2 regions of the Streptomyces tuirus genome follow, and region 2 is predicted to be linked to the other one. Evidence: riboswitches for the same ligand, from Rfam matches in the RefSeq annotation. Region 2 holds a riboswitch; the other holds the start of a gene.
The links. A riboswitch is a leader RNA that binds a small molecule or an ion and turns the genes downstream of it on or off. The one in region 2 is predicted to bind cyclic di-AMP.
Positions count from the first base shown of each region.

Region 1: another riboswitch for cyclic di-AMP. It lies ahead of IGS69_RS26390 (M23 family metallopeptidase); the one in region 2 lies ahead of IGS69_RS20625 (transglycosylase SLT domain-containing protein).

Region 1 is NZ_AP023439.1:5,757,101-5,762,446, forward strand. Features, by position in the region: gene IGS69_RS26385 (M16 family metallopeptidase) at 1-1,108, shown strand, start outside; cyclic di-AMP (ydaO/yuaA leader) riboswitch at 1,299-1,463, shown strand; gene IGS69_RS26390 (M23 family metallopeptidase) at 1,476-2,264, shown strand; gene IGS69_RS26395 (GntR family transcriptional regulator) at 2,454-3,149, shown strand; gene IGS69_RS26400 (HPr family phosphocarrier protein) at 3,410-3,691, opposite strand; gene IGS69_RS26405 (bifunctional acetate--CoA ligase family protein/GNAT family N-acetyltransferase) at 3,872-5,346, shown strand, end outside.
Region 2 is NZ_AP023439.1:4,469,871-4,475,216, reverse strand. Features, by position in the region: partial or broken gene IGS69_RS20640 (ABC transporter ATP-binding protein) at 1-6, opposite strand, end outside; gene IGS69_RS20635 (LolA family protein) at 49-1,290, opposite strand; gene IGS69_RS20630 (polyprenyl synthetase family protein) at 1,522-2,532, opposite strand; cyclic di-AMP (ydaO/yuaA leader) riboswitch at 3,035-3,212, shown strand; gene IGS69_RS20625 (transglycosylase SLT domain-containing protein) at 3,216-3,995, shown strand; gene IGS69_RS20620 (HAD family hydrolase) at 3,959-4,807, opposite strand; gene IGS69_RS20615 (GNAT family N-acetyltransferase) at 4,994-5,346, shown strand, end outside.

The sequences.
Region 1 (5,346 bases), 1.3 Mb from region 2:
CGCCGGCGCCACCCTCGACGCGCACGCCGACCACCCCGGTGTCCGGCTCAGCCTGGAGGTGCCCGCCTCCCGGCTCGCCAAGGGCCTGGGCCTGGTCGCCGACGCCCTGAGGGCGCCCGCCTTCGCCGACAGCGAGGTCGAGCGGCTGGTCAACAACCGCCTCGACGAGATCCCGCACGAGCTGGCCAACCCCTCCCGCCGCGCCGCCAAGGAGCTCTCCAAGGAGCTGTTCCCGGCGGACTCGCGCATGTCGCGGCCCCGGCAGGGCAGCGAGGAGACCGTCGCCGCCATCGACTCCGCGGCCGTACGCGCCTTCTACGAGAAGCACGTCCGCCCCGCCACGGCCACCGTCGTGGTCGTCGGCGACCTCACCGGCATCGACCTGGACGCCCTGCTCGGGGACACGCTGGGTGCCTGGACGGGCTCCTCGGCCGAGCCGCGTCCCGTGCCGCCGGTCACCGCCGACGACACCGGCCGTGTCGTCATCGTGGACCGCCCGGGCGCCGTCCAGACGCAGCTGCTGATCGGCCGGACCGGGCCGGACCGGCACGACCGCGTGTGGGCCGCACAGGTGCTCGGCACGTACTGCCTCGGCGGCACCCTCACCTCCCGCCTGGACCGCGTCCTGCGCGAGGAGAAGGGCTATACCTACGGCGTACGGGCGTTCGGCCAGGTCCTCAGGTCCGCCCCGGACGGCACGGGCGCCGCGATGCTCGCCATCAGCGGTTCCGTCGACACGCCCAACACCGGCCCCGCCCTCCAGGACCTCTGGACGGTGCTGCGCACCCTCGCCGCCGAGGGGCTGACCGACGCCGAGCGGGACGTCGCCGTGCAGAACCTGGTGGGTGTGGCGCCGCTGAAGTACGAGACGGCGGCGGCCGTGGCGAGCACACTGGCCGACCAGGTCGAGCAGCACCTGCCCGACGACTACCAGGCCACGCTGTACCGGCAGCTCGCCGCGACCGGCACCGTGGAGGCCACCGCGGCGGCCGTGAGCGCCTTCCCGGTGGACCGTCTGGTGACCGTCCTCGTCGGTGACGCGGCGCAGATCAAGGCACCGGTCGAGGCCCTCGGCATCGGCGAAGTCACCGTCGTCGCCGCCGAGTAGCGGCACGCGCGCAGGGGCCCTGGTTGTCTTCAAAGGCACCAGGGCCCCTTTATGCCCGAATTGGGGTGGGAGTTGCCTGTCTGCCCTGTGGGATGCGCTACAAAAGCCGGGATTCGTTTGGGAATTGAAAGTGGCGCCGCTTAGCGTCATCCGGGCTGTTCGTCAGGCAGTGCGCCGCACCCGCGGCACCGGACAGTCATCGCCGAGTCCCCGTACGGCGCGAGCCAGGGGAGCCGGGGACCCATCGCAGTCCCTGGGGTGAATCGGGCGCCCGCGCGAGTCGCGAGGGAGTCCGTAGGAGACCTTCCTGCTCCGAACCCGTCAGCTAACCCGGTAGGCGAGAGGGAAGGAAAGGACCAGCCACTACATGGCGTTCACTCGGGCCACCGGGAAGCACCGCCGTCCCAGCAGGATGCAGCGCTCCACCGCCCGCGCGGCGGGCGTCGCGGCCCTCGCCACCACCGGCGTGATCGGTACCGTGGCGGCCCCCGCCGCCTTCGCCGCCGAGCCCAGCGTCGAGCAGACCGGCCTCACGCCGGTCGTGACCATGGGCGACACCGCGGCCCAGCAGATCGACGCCCAGGCCCTCGCGCAGCAGCACGCCGCCGATGAGGCCGCCGCCAAGCAGAAGGCCGAGGAGGCCGCCCGCACGCAGGCCGCCGAGATGGCCGAGCGGGCCAAGGAGGCGGCCGAGAAGGCCCGTGCCGCCAAGGAGCGCGCCGCCCGCGAGGCCGAGCGCAAGCGCCTGAACTCCTTCGTCCCCCCGATCTCCGGCTCCTACGTGTCCACCAGCTACAAGGCCAGCAGCGGCCTGTGGTCCTCGGGCAGCCACACCGGTATCGACTTCCACGCCGCCAGCGGCACCTCCGTCCACGCGGTCGGCTCGGGCACCGTCGTCGAGGCCGGCTGGGGCGGCTCCTACGGCAACCAGGTCGTGATCAAGATGAACGACGGGACGTACACCCAGTACGGCCACCTGTCCTCCATCGGCGTCTCGGTGGGCCAGCAGGTCACCCCGGGCCAGCAGATCGCCCTGTCCGGCGCGACCGGCAACGTCACCGGTCCGCACCTGCACTTCGAGGCCCGCACCAGCCCCGAGTACGGCTCGGACATCGACCCGGTCGCCTACCTCCGCTCGCACGGCGTGGGTGTCTGACCGGAACCTCTCCGCTTCCCCCGAAAGTCCTGGCTCGCCGAGCCGGGACTTTCGGCGTTTGGGGCGGCCCGCTGTCCAAAAAATATCCATGGATTTTCGTCTGCCGTCGGAAATTCCGGCTCATTGCAATAGAGTCACGGAACGCACGTCGCTCGTCGGCGTTTCACGGGGATTAAGCGGAGGTCGGTCATGCGTATTCCCGCGCACTCGGTGTGCACGGCCATCCGGGACGACATCGTCGCGGGTGTCCACGCACGCGGCAGCCGGCTCACCGAGGAACTCCTCGCACGCCGCTACGGCGTCTCGCGGGTGCCCGTCCGGGAGGCGCTGCGCACGCTCGAGGCCGAGGGTTTCGTGGTGACCCGCCGGCACGCGGGCGCGTGTGTGGCGGAACCCACCGAGCAGGAGGCCGGCGACCTGCTGGAGATGCGCATGCTGCTGGAGCCGTTCGGTGCGGCCCGCGCCGCCCAGCGCCGCACCGAGGCGCATCTCAAGGTCCTGCGCGGCCTGGTACGGCTGGGCCAGGAGCGGGCCCGCCGGGGCAACAGCGACGACCTGCGCTCTCTCGGGACCTGGTTCCACGAGACGCTCGCCCAGGCCTCCGGCAGCCCCGCGCTGACCTCGATGCTCACCCAGCTCCGCCACAAGATCGCCTGGATGTACGCGGTGGAGGCGCCGGCCAGCCCGGTGGAGTCCTGGACCGAGCACGGCGCGATCGTGGACGCGGTGGCGCGCGGGGACGGTGAGCGCGCGCGGGCGGTCACGTTGCTGCACACCGAGCGCGCGAAGAGCGCGCACCGTCTGCGGTTCGGCTCCCCCCAGGAACGCGCCGACCGTGTGAGGAACTCGCAACATCCCGTAAACACGGCGAGCCCGCGGCATTAACACGGCGGCCGTATACAAAGAGCAGTCAATTCTCGGGGGTCCATTTCCGCTGCCCGGATTTCGGAATTCCTGCCCGCGTCGAGCGTAAATGGCGAAGGGTCGCCCGCGCTGACCCGGGAATGGTGCGAAGGGCCCGCTCGTGTCGACCGGGGAATGGTGAAGGTCCAACACCGTCTCCCGGGAACGGCGAAGGGCCCGCCCGGTGAATCGGGCGAGCCCCTCGCTGTGCGCCGGATCGGGCGCTCGGTGGATCAGGCGGGTCAGACGGTCTCGGGCAGTTCCTCGAGACCCTCGGAGACCAGCTTGGCGAGCCGGTCCAGGGCGGCGTCCGCGCCCTCGGCGTCGGAGGCGAGGACGATCTCCTCGCCCCCCTGGGCGCCGAGGCCCAGGACGGCCAGCATCGAGGCCGCGTTGACGGGGTTGCCGTCAGCCTTGGCGATCGTCACCGGGACGCCTGCGGCCGTGGCGGCTCGGACGAAGATGGAAGCGGGGCGGGCGTGGAGACCCTCGGCCCAGCCGACGTTGACGCGGCGCTCAGCCATGTGTTGCTGCCCTTCGGTGTTCAGGGTTGTCTAGACCAGTTTCCCATAACGTGAAGCCCTCCAGGAGCGGTCCTCGCGTTCCACTCCCAAGGTGCCGTCGGATCGCGGCCTCGACCCGACTGACGCCCTCCACAGACTGCCTCGCACCCGCTGTCGGACGCTAGCCGTACTCTGGGGCCCATGCAGACCTCGCCGGACCGGCACGAGTATCCCGCCCACTGGGAAGCCGACGTGGTGCTGCGCGACGGGGGTACCGCGCGCATCCGGCCCATCGCCGTTGATGACGCCGATCGCCTGGTCAGCTTCTATGAGCAGGTCTCCGACGAGTCGAAGTACTACCGCTTCTTCGCGCCGTACCCTCGCCTGTCCGCCAAGGACGTCCACCGCTTCACGCACCACGACTTTGTGGACCGGGTGGGACTCGCGGCCACGGTCGGCGGCGAGTTCATCGCCACCGTACGCTACGACCGGATCGGGGCGGACGGAACGCCCGCGTCCGCACCCGCCGACGAGGCCGAGGTCGCCTTCCTCGTGCAGGACGCCCACCAGGGCCGCGGGGTCGCCTCCGCCCTGCTCGAACACATCGGCGCCGTCGCCCGCGAGCGCGGCATCCGCCGCTTCGCCGCCGAGGTGCTGCCGGCCAACACCAAGATGATCAAGGTGTTCACGGACGCCGGCTACACCCAGAAACGCAGCTTCGAGGACGGCGTCGTCCGTCTGGAGTTCGACCTCGAACCCACCGACCGCTCCCTCGCCGTGCAGTATGCGCGCGAACACCGTGCCGAGGCGCGCTCGGTGCAGCGGCTGCTGGCTCCCGGCTCGGTCGCCGTCATCGGCGCCGGTCGCACGCCGGGCGGCGTGGGCCGCAGCGTCCTCGGCAACATCCGGGACGCCGGATACACCGGCCGCCTCTATGCCGTGAACAAGGCCCTCCCCGAGGGGCAGAAGGAGCTCGACGGGGTGCCCGCCCACCGCTCGGTGCGGGACATCGACGGCCCCGTGGACCTCGCGGTCGTCGCCGTGCCGGCCGAGCACGTCACCGAGGTCGTCACCGAGTGCGGTGAACACGGCGTGCAGGGGCTGGTCGTGGTGTCCGCCGGGTACGCCGAGAGCGGCCCCGAGGGGCGCGAACGCCAGCGCGCACTCGTGCGGCACGCGCGCACGTACGGCATGCGGATCATCGGCCCGAACGCCTTCGGCATCATCAACACCTCCCCGGAGGTACGCCTCAACGCCTCCCTCGCCCCCGAGATGCCGCGCCCCGGCCGCATCGGCCTGTTCGCCCAGTCCGGCGCCATCGGCATCGCCCTGCTGTCCCGGCTGCACCGCCGCGGCGGCGGCGTCACGGGCGTCACCGGTGTCTCCACCTTCGTCTCCTCCGGCAACCGCGCCGACGTCTCCGGCAACGATGTCCTGCAGTACTGGTACGAGGACCCCGACACGGACGTCGTCCTCATGTACCTGGAGTCCATCGGCAACCCCCGCAAGTTCGCCCGCCTCGCGCGTCGCACCGCCGCCGCCAAGCCCCTGGTCGTCGTCCAGGGCGCACGGCACGACGGCGCTGCCCCCCAGGGGCACGCCGTCCGGGCGACCCGGCTGCCGCACGCGACCGTCTCGGCCCTGCTGCGGCAGGCCGGGGTCATCCGCGTCGACAC
Region 2 (5,346 bases):
GCCCACCGGCTTCCTCTCGTTCTCTCGGCTCCCGTACGCCTCCGGGAGCTACTTCCCGGCGTCGGCCGCCTTCACCAGCGCGTCCTTGGTGACCAGACCGGCGTAGACCTTGCCGTCGTCGGTGACGAGGGCGTTGACCAGACGGGTCGAGAAGACCGTGCCCGAGCCGAACTCGCCGTGGACCTTGTCACCGAGCGAGTCCATGAAGCCGCCGAGGTCGCCGCCGGCACCGCCGGAGGGCACGCCCTCGCCGCCGGTGTCGAAGGTGGCGATGGCGCTCCAGCCCTCGCCGATGGTCTTCATTCCGTCGGGGCCCTTGCCGAAGTCCTCCTCGTCCTTCGGGGCGTGCTCGCGCGCCCCGCCCTTGCCGAAGGTCGTGCCGGGAGCCTCCTTCGAGCCCTTGTCGAGGTCCTTCTCCTCGGTCACCTTCGCGCCCTTGGGCGGGGTGAAGTCGAAGGTCGAGGCGGCCGGCTTGGCGAAGCTGACCTTCGTGAAGCCGACGTCGATCACCGCCGCGCCGCCGCTCGCCGGGGTGAGGGTGAACTTCAGCGGCATGCCGGTCCTGGCGTCCACGGCGATGCTGATCGCGCCGACCGTCGAGCCGGACTGCTTCGGCTCGACGACGAGCTTGTAGGCGTCCCGGCCGGCGACCTGGGCGGTGCCGCCGACGGTCACGGAGGTCGTGTCGTCGGCCGCCTTCAGGGCCTCCTCGGCGAAGTCCTTCGGCGTGGCGGGCGGCTGCTGGTCCTTGCCGCGCTCCGGGCTCGTCGAAGAGGTGCCGTGGTAGACCTCGTTGGACTTGCTGTCGTAGCCCCAGACGTCCTTGCCGTTGTGGATGACGCTGTACTCGGCGGCGTTCTCCAGCAGCGACAGCTTCTGCCGGTCGGGGCCGTCGGCGGCGACGCGCAAGGTGTGCGTGCCGGAGGCGAGTTCGGTGAGCTTGGCCGTCGGGTCGGCCGAGGAGCCGCCCTCGCCCTGGCCCGCGGCGCCGGACAGCAGGCCGGACTCCAGGCCGCCGAGATTCGGCAGGCCGAGGTCGGTGCTGACCTTCACCGTGCCGGACAGCTGCTGGACGTCCGAGGTGGCGATCTTCTCGATGAGCTGCTGTGCGGTGATCTTCGGGAGGTCGGGGTCACCGGAGTCGGCGAGCGCGGGGACCAGCCCGATCGTCGCGGCCGCCACCCCTATCACCGTGACCGGGACGACGTACCGCGCGGCTTTGCGCCGCCCGGAGCGCTGCTCGTCGACCTCCCCGGCGGTCGTGCTGTCGTCGGATGCGTACGGTGCCATGTGTGCCCTACCTCCGTGGTCGGCGGCGGCTGTCCGTGTCGTCCACGCACTCGTCCCTGAGCCGCCATTCTCACCCGAACAGGTGAGGAGTGGTGTTTTCCGTGGTCACCATCTGACCAAATCGGCAAGGGAGATACGTCAGACCCCGGGCTCAACTCCGTCTACTGCTGGGGTATGACACGGAGGGGCGACTTCTCCCCCGACCCGTAGGGGTCGCAGGAGGGAGACGAGTCAGCCGGCCCGGTGCACCACCGCGTCGCACAGCTCCAGGAGCGCCGCCTTCGCGGTGCACTCCGGCAGCGGTGCCAGCGCCGAACGGGCGTCCTGGGTGTAGCGGACGGTGTCCTGCCGGGCCTGCTCCAGCGCCGGGTGGGCCCGCAGCAGGCGCAGTGCCTCGGCGTGCCGTGCGTCGTCGGTGAGGTCGGAGTCAAGGAGCTCGGACAGGGCGATGTCCTCGGCGAGCCCGAGCCGGGCCGCCCGCTCGCGCAGCCTCAGCACCGGCAGCGTGGGGATCCCCTCGCGCAGGTCGGTGCCGGGGGTCTTGCCGGACTCGTGGGAGTCGGAGGCGATGTCCAGGACGTCGTCCGCGAGCTGGAAGGCGACGCCGAGCCGCTCGCCGTACTGGGTCAGGACGTCCACGACCGTGTCGTCGGCGCCGGACATCATCGCGCCGAACCGGCACGACACGGCGACCAGCGAGCCGGTCTTGCCGCCCAGCACGTCCAGGTAGTGCTCGACGGGGTCGCGGCCGTCCTGCGGTCCGGCCGTCTCCAGGATCTGGCCGGTCACCAGGCGCTCGAACGCCTCGGCCTGCACCCGCACGGCCTCCGGGCCGAGGTCGGCCAGGATGTGCGAGGCGCGGGCGAAGAGGAAGTCGCCGGTGAGGACCGCGACGGAGTTGTCCCAGCGGGTGTTCGCGCTCTCGACGCCGCGGCGCACGGCGGCCTCGTCCATGACGTCGTCGTGGTACAGCGTGGCGAGGTGGGTCAGCTCCACGACGACGGCCGACGGCACGATGCCGGGCGCGTGGCGGTCACCGAACTGGGCGGACAGCATGACGAGCAGCGGGCGGAACCGCTTGCCGCCGGCCCGGACCAGATGCTGGGCGGCCTCCGTGATGAAGGGCACCTCACTCTTGGTGGCCTCGAGCAAGCCTTCCTCGACAGCCGCCAATCCGGCCTGGACATCGGCCTCCAGAGCCTGGTCCCGCACGCTCAGCCCGAACGGCCCGACGTCGGTCACGAGGGGTCTCCTGTCTGCTGTGTCTGCCGGTGATTACGCGGATTGTCGATAGGTCGCTGCCCTCACTCGAGTCAGCGTATCCGGTCACGTTTCGATCACCGCCAGCGCCCATGGTTACAGGCCGGGTGGTATCCGATCACGACCCTTATGTTTTCGATCAACCTATAAGAACAGATATTTATCGACTTACCCCGGGGTAGCGAGTTATGCACGATTTGCCGTGATGAGTCGGTGAATTCCCCTTGAGGAAAATTGCCCCAGGGACTCGTGATCAGTGAGTTGAATCACTTCCTCCGCTTTTCCCCGTCACTGCGGCAGCGGCCTCTAACGCCTTCCCCCGAAAGCCAGTTGAGCCTTGGCTTCCGCAAAGGATCAAGCGGCCCAAACGCCCCCGACCAAGGTCAACCGCGCGATATGTGACTGAGGCGCTTGTTCCCGACATGTGCTCTCGCATACGTTCCGGCCCTGTCCGGCGGACGCCTAATCCTGCCGCCGCCCGGACTCCCCACAGGAACCGACTCACTCACGCGTGGCAGGAGCGGGGGACCCAGGTAAGTCGCCGGTCCGCACAGCGGCCCGGCTCGGGGTGAAGCCGCGTACGGCACACAGCGCCGTACGCGGCCGGGCACCTCCCGGCCCGAACCCGACAGCTCACCTCGCAGGCGCCGGAGAGGAACATCGCCATGGCCGGACGAGGCAAGCACCGTCGCCCCGGAACCAACCCGCTGACCCGAGGCCTCATGGCCGCCGGTACCGGCGGAGCAGCACTCACCCTTCCGCTTCTCGGCGCCACCCACGCGAGCGCCGCCGAGCCCCAGAACGCACCCGCCGCCGCACAGTCCGTGCAGCGGGCGGCCCAGCCCGCCAAGTCCCTCGCGTACACCGTGGTCAAGGGCGACTCGCTCGCCCGCATCGCGGCCACGTACGACGTCTCGGGCGGCTGGAAGCAGCTCTACAAGGACAACCGCGCCGCCGTCGGCGACAACCCGAAGCTGATCCACCCGGGTCTGAAGCTGACGGTGAAGACCACCAAGACGGACGCGGCGAAGAAGACGGCGACCAAGTCGTCGGCCCCCGCCAAGCCGGCCGCCAAGCCCGCCGGCGGCGTCGCCAAGGCCACCCAGGCGTCCGCGAAGACCTACGCGAACAACCTCGACGGGTGGATCCGCGAGTCGCTCGACATCATGGCGCAGAAGGGGATCCCGGGCTCCTACGACGGCATCCACCGCAACATCATGCGCGAGTCGTCCGGCAACCCCCAGGCCATCAACAACTGGGACTCCAACGCCGCCGCGGGCACCCCGTCCAAGGGCCTGCTCCAGGTGATCGACCCGACGTTCGCCGCCTACCACGTGGCCGGCACCCCCTTCGACCCGTACGACCCGGTCGCCAACATCACGGCTGCCTGCAACTACGCGGCCGACCGCTACGGCTCGATCGACAACGTCAACGGCCCGTACTGAGCCGTCCCGCCCAGCAGTCGCTCGAGGACGACGGCGATGCCGTCGTCCTCGTTCGACAGGGTGACCTCGTCGGCCACGGCCTTGAGTTCGGGATGGGCGTTGGCCATCGCGACGCCGTGGCCGGCCCAGTCGAACATCGGGATGTCGTTGGGCATATCGCCGAAGGCGACGGTGTCCGCCGGCCGCAGTCCCAGATGCTCGGCGGCCAGCGCCAGCCCCGTGGCCTTGGTGATCCCGCACGGCTGGAGCTCGACCGTGCCGGGCCCCGACATCGTCACCGTGGCCAGCGAGCCGACCACCGAGCGGGCCGTCGCCGCCAACTCGTCGTCCGTCAGGTGGGGATGGCGCAGCAGCACCTTGCTGATGGGCTCGCCCCACAGCTCCTCGCGCCGGTCGACCCGCACGGCGGGCAGGGTCGGGTGCGGCATCAGATACCCCGGCTCGATCAGCGTGAGCCCGTCGACCCCGTCCTGGTCGACCGCCGCGTACACCTGCCCCACCTCGGCCTCGATCTTGCCGAGGGCGGTCTCGGCCAGCTCCCGGTCCAGCCTGATGGACCACAGCAACCGGCCCGCGCCGGCGTCGTACACCTGCGCGCCCTGTCCGCACACCGCGAGCCCCCTGCACCCGAGGTCGTCCAGGAGCGGCCGCACTCTCGGCGCCGGCCGGCCGGTCACCACGAGGTGCTGGGCACCGGCGTCCGCCACCCGCGCGAGCGCGGCGAGGGACCGGTCGGAGAGGGTGTCGTCGCCGCGCAGCAGCGTCCCGTCCAGGTCGGTGGCGATGAGTGAATATGCGAGGGGTGCGGCCATGATCAGAGAATACGGACAGTGCGGCCCTTCGTTTCATCGCACGGTGGACGCCGATTGCCCGGTTGAAGGCCTCTGCACCGGTTGGCAACAACATGCTCCGCTACCTACCCGTGGGGCCGCATAGAGCGGTACCTTCCAAGTGTCCAGGGGGGACTTGATCGGGGGGTCAGGTTGAGCAGTGGGCGCATTCGCGTGGCTGGGCCCGGGGAGCTCGGCGAGGGGGAGAGGGAGCGCTGGCGTGCGCTGCGCGCCGCCTCGGAGGCACCGCGCAACCCTTTCATGGAGCCGGAGTTCACCGATGCCGTCGGCCGGGTCAGGCCCGGGGCCCGGGTGGCCGTGGTGTACGAGGGCACGGAGCCGGCCGGCTTCCTGCCCTACGAACGGGGCCCGTTGGGCCAGGGCCGGGCGATCGGGCTCGGCGTCTCGGACGCGCAGGGCGCGATCCTGCGGCCGGGCCTCGATCTGGAGACGGGCGAACTGCTGAGGGCCTGCTCGCTGTCGAGCTTCGCCTTCGACAATCTGGAGGCCGAGCAGCGGCT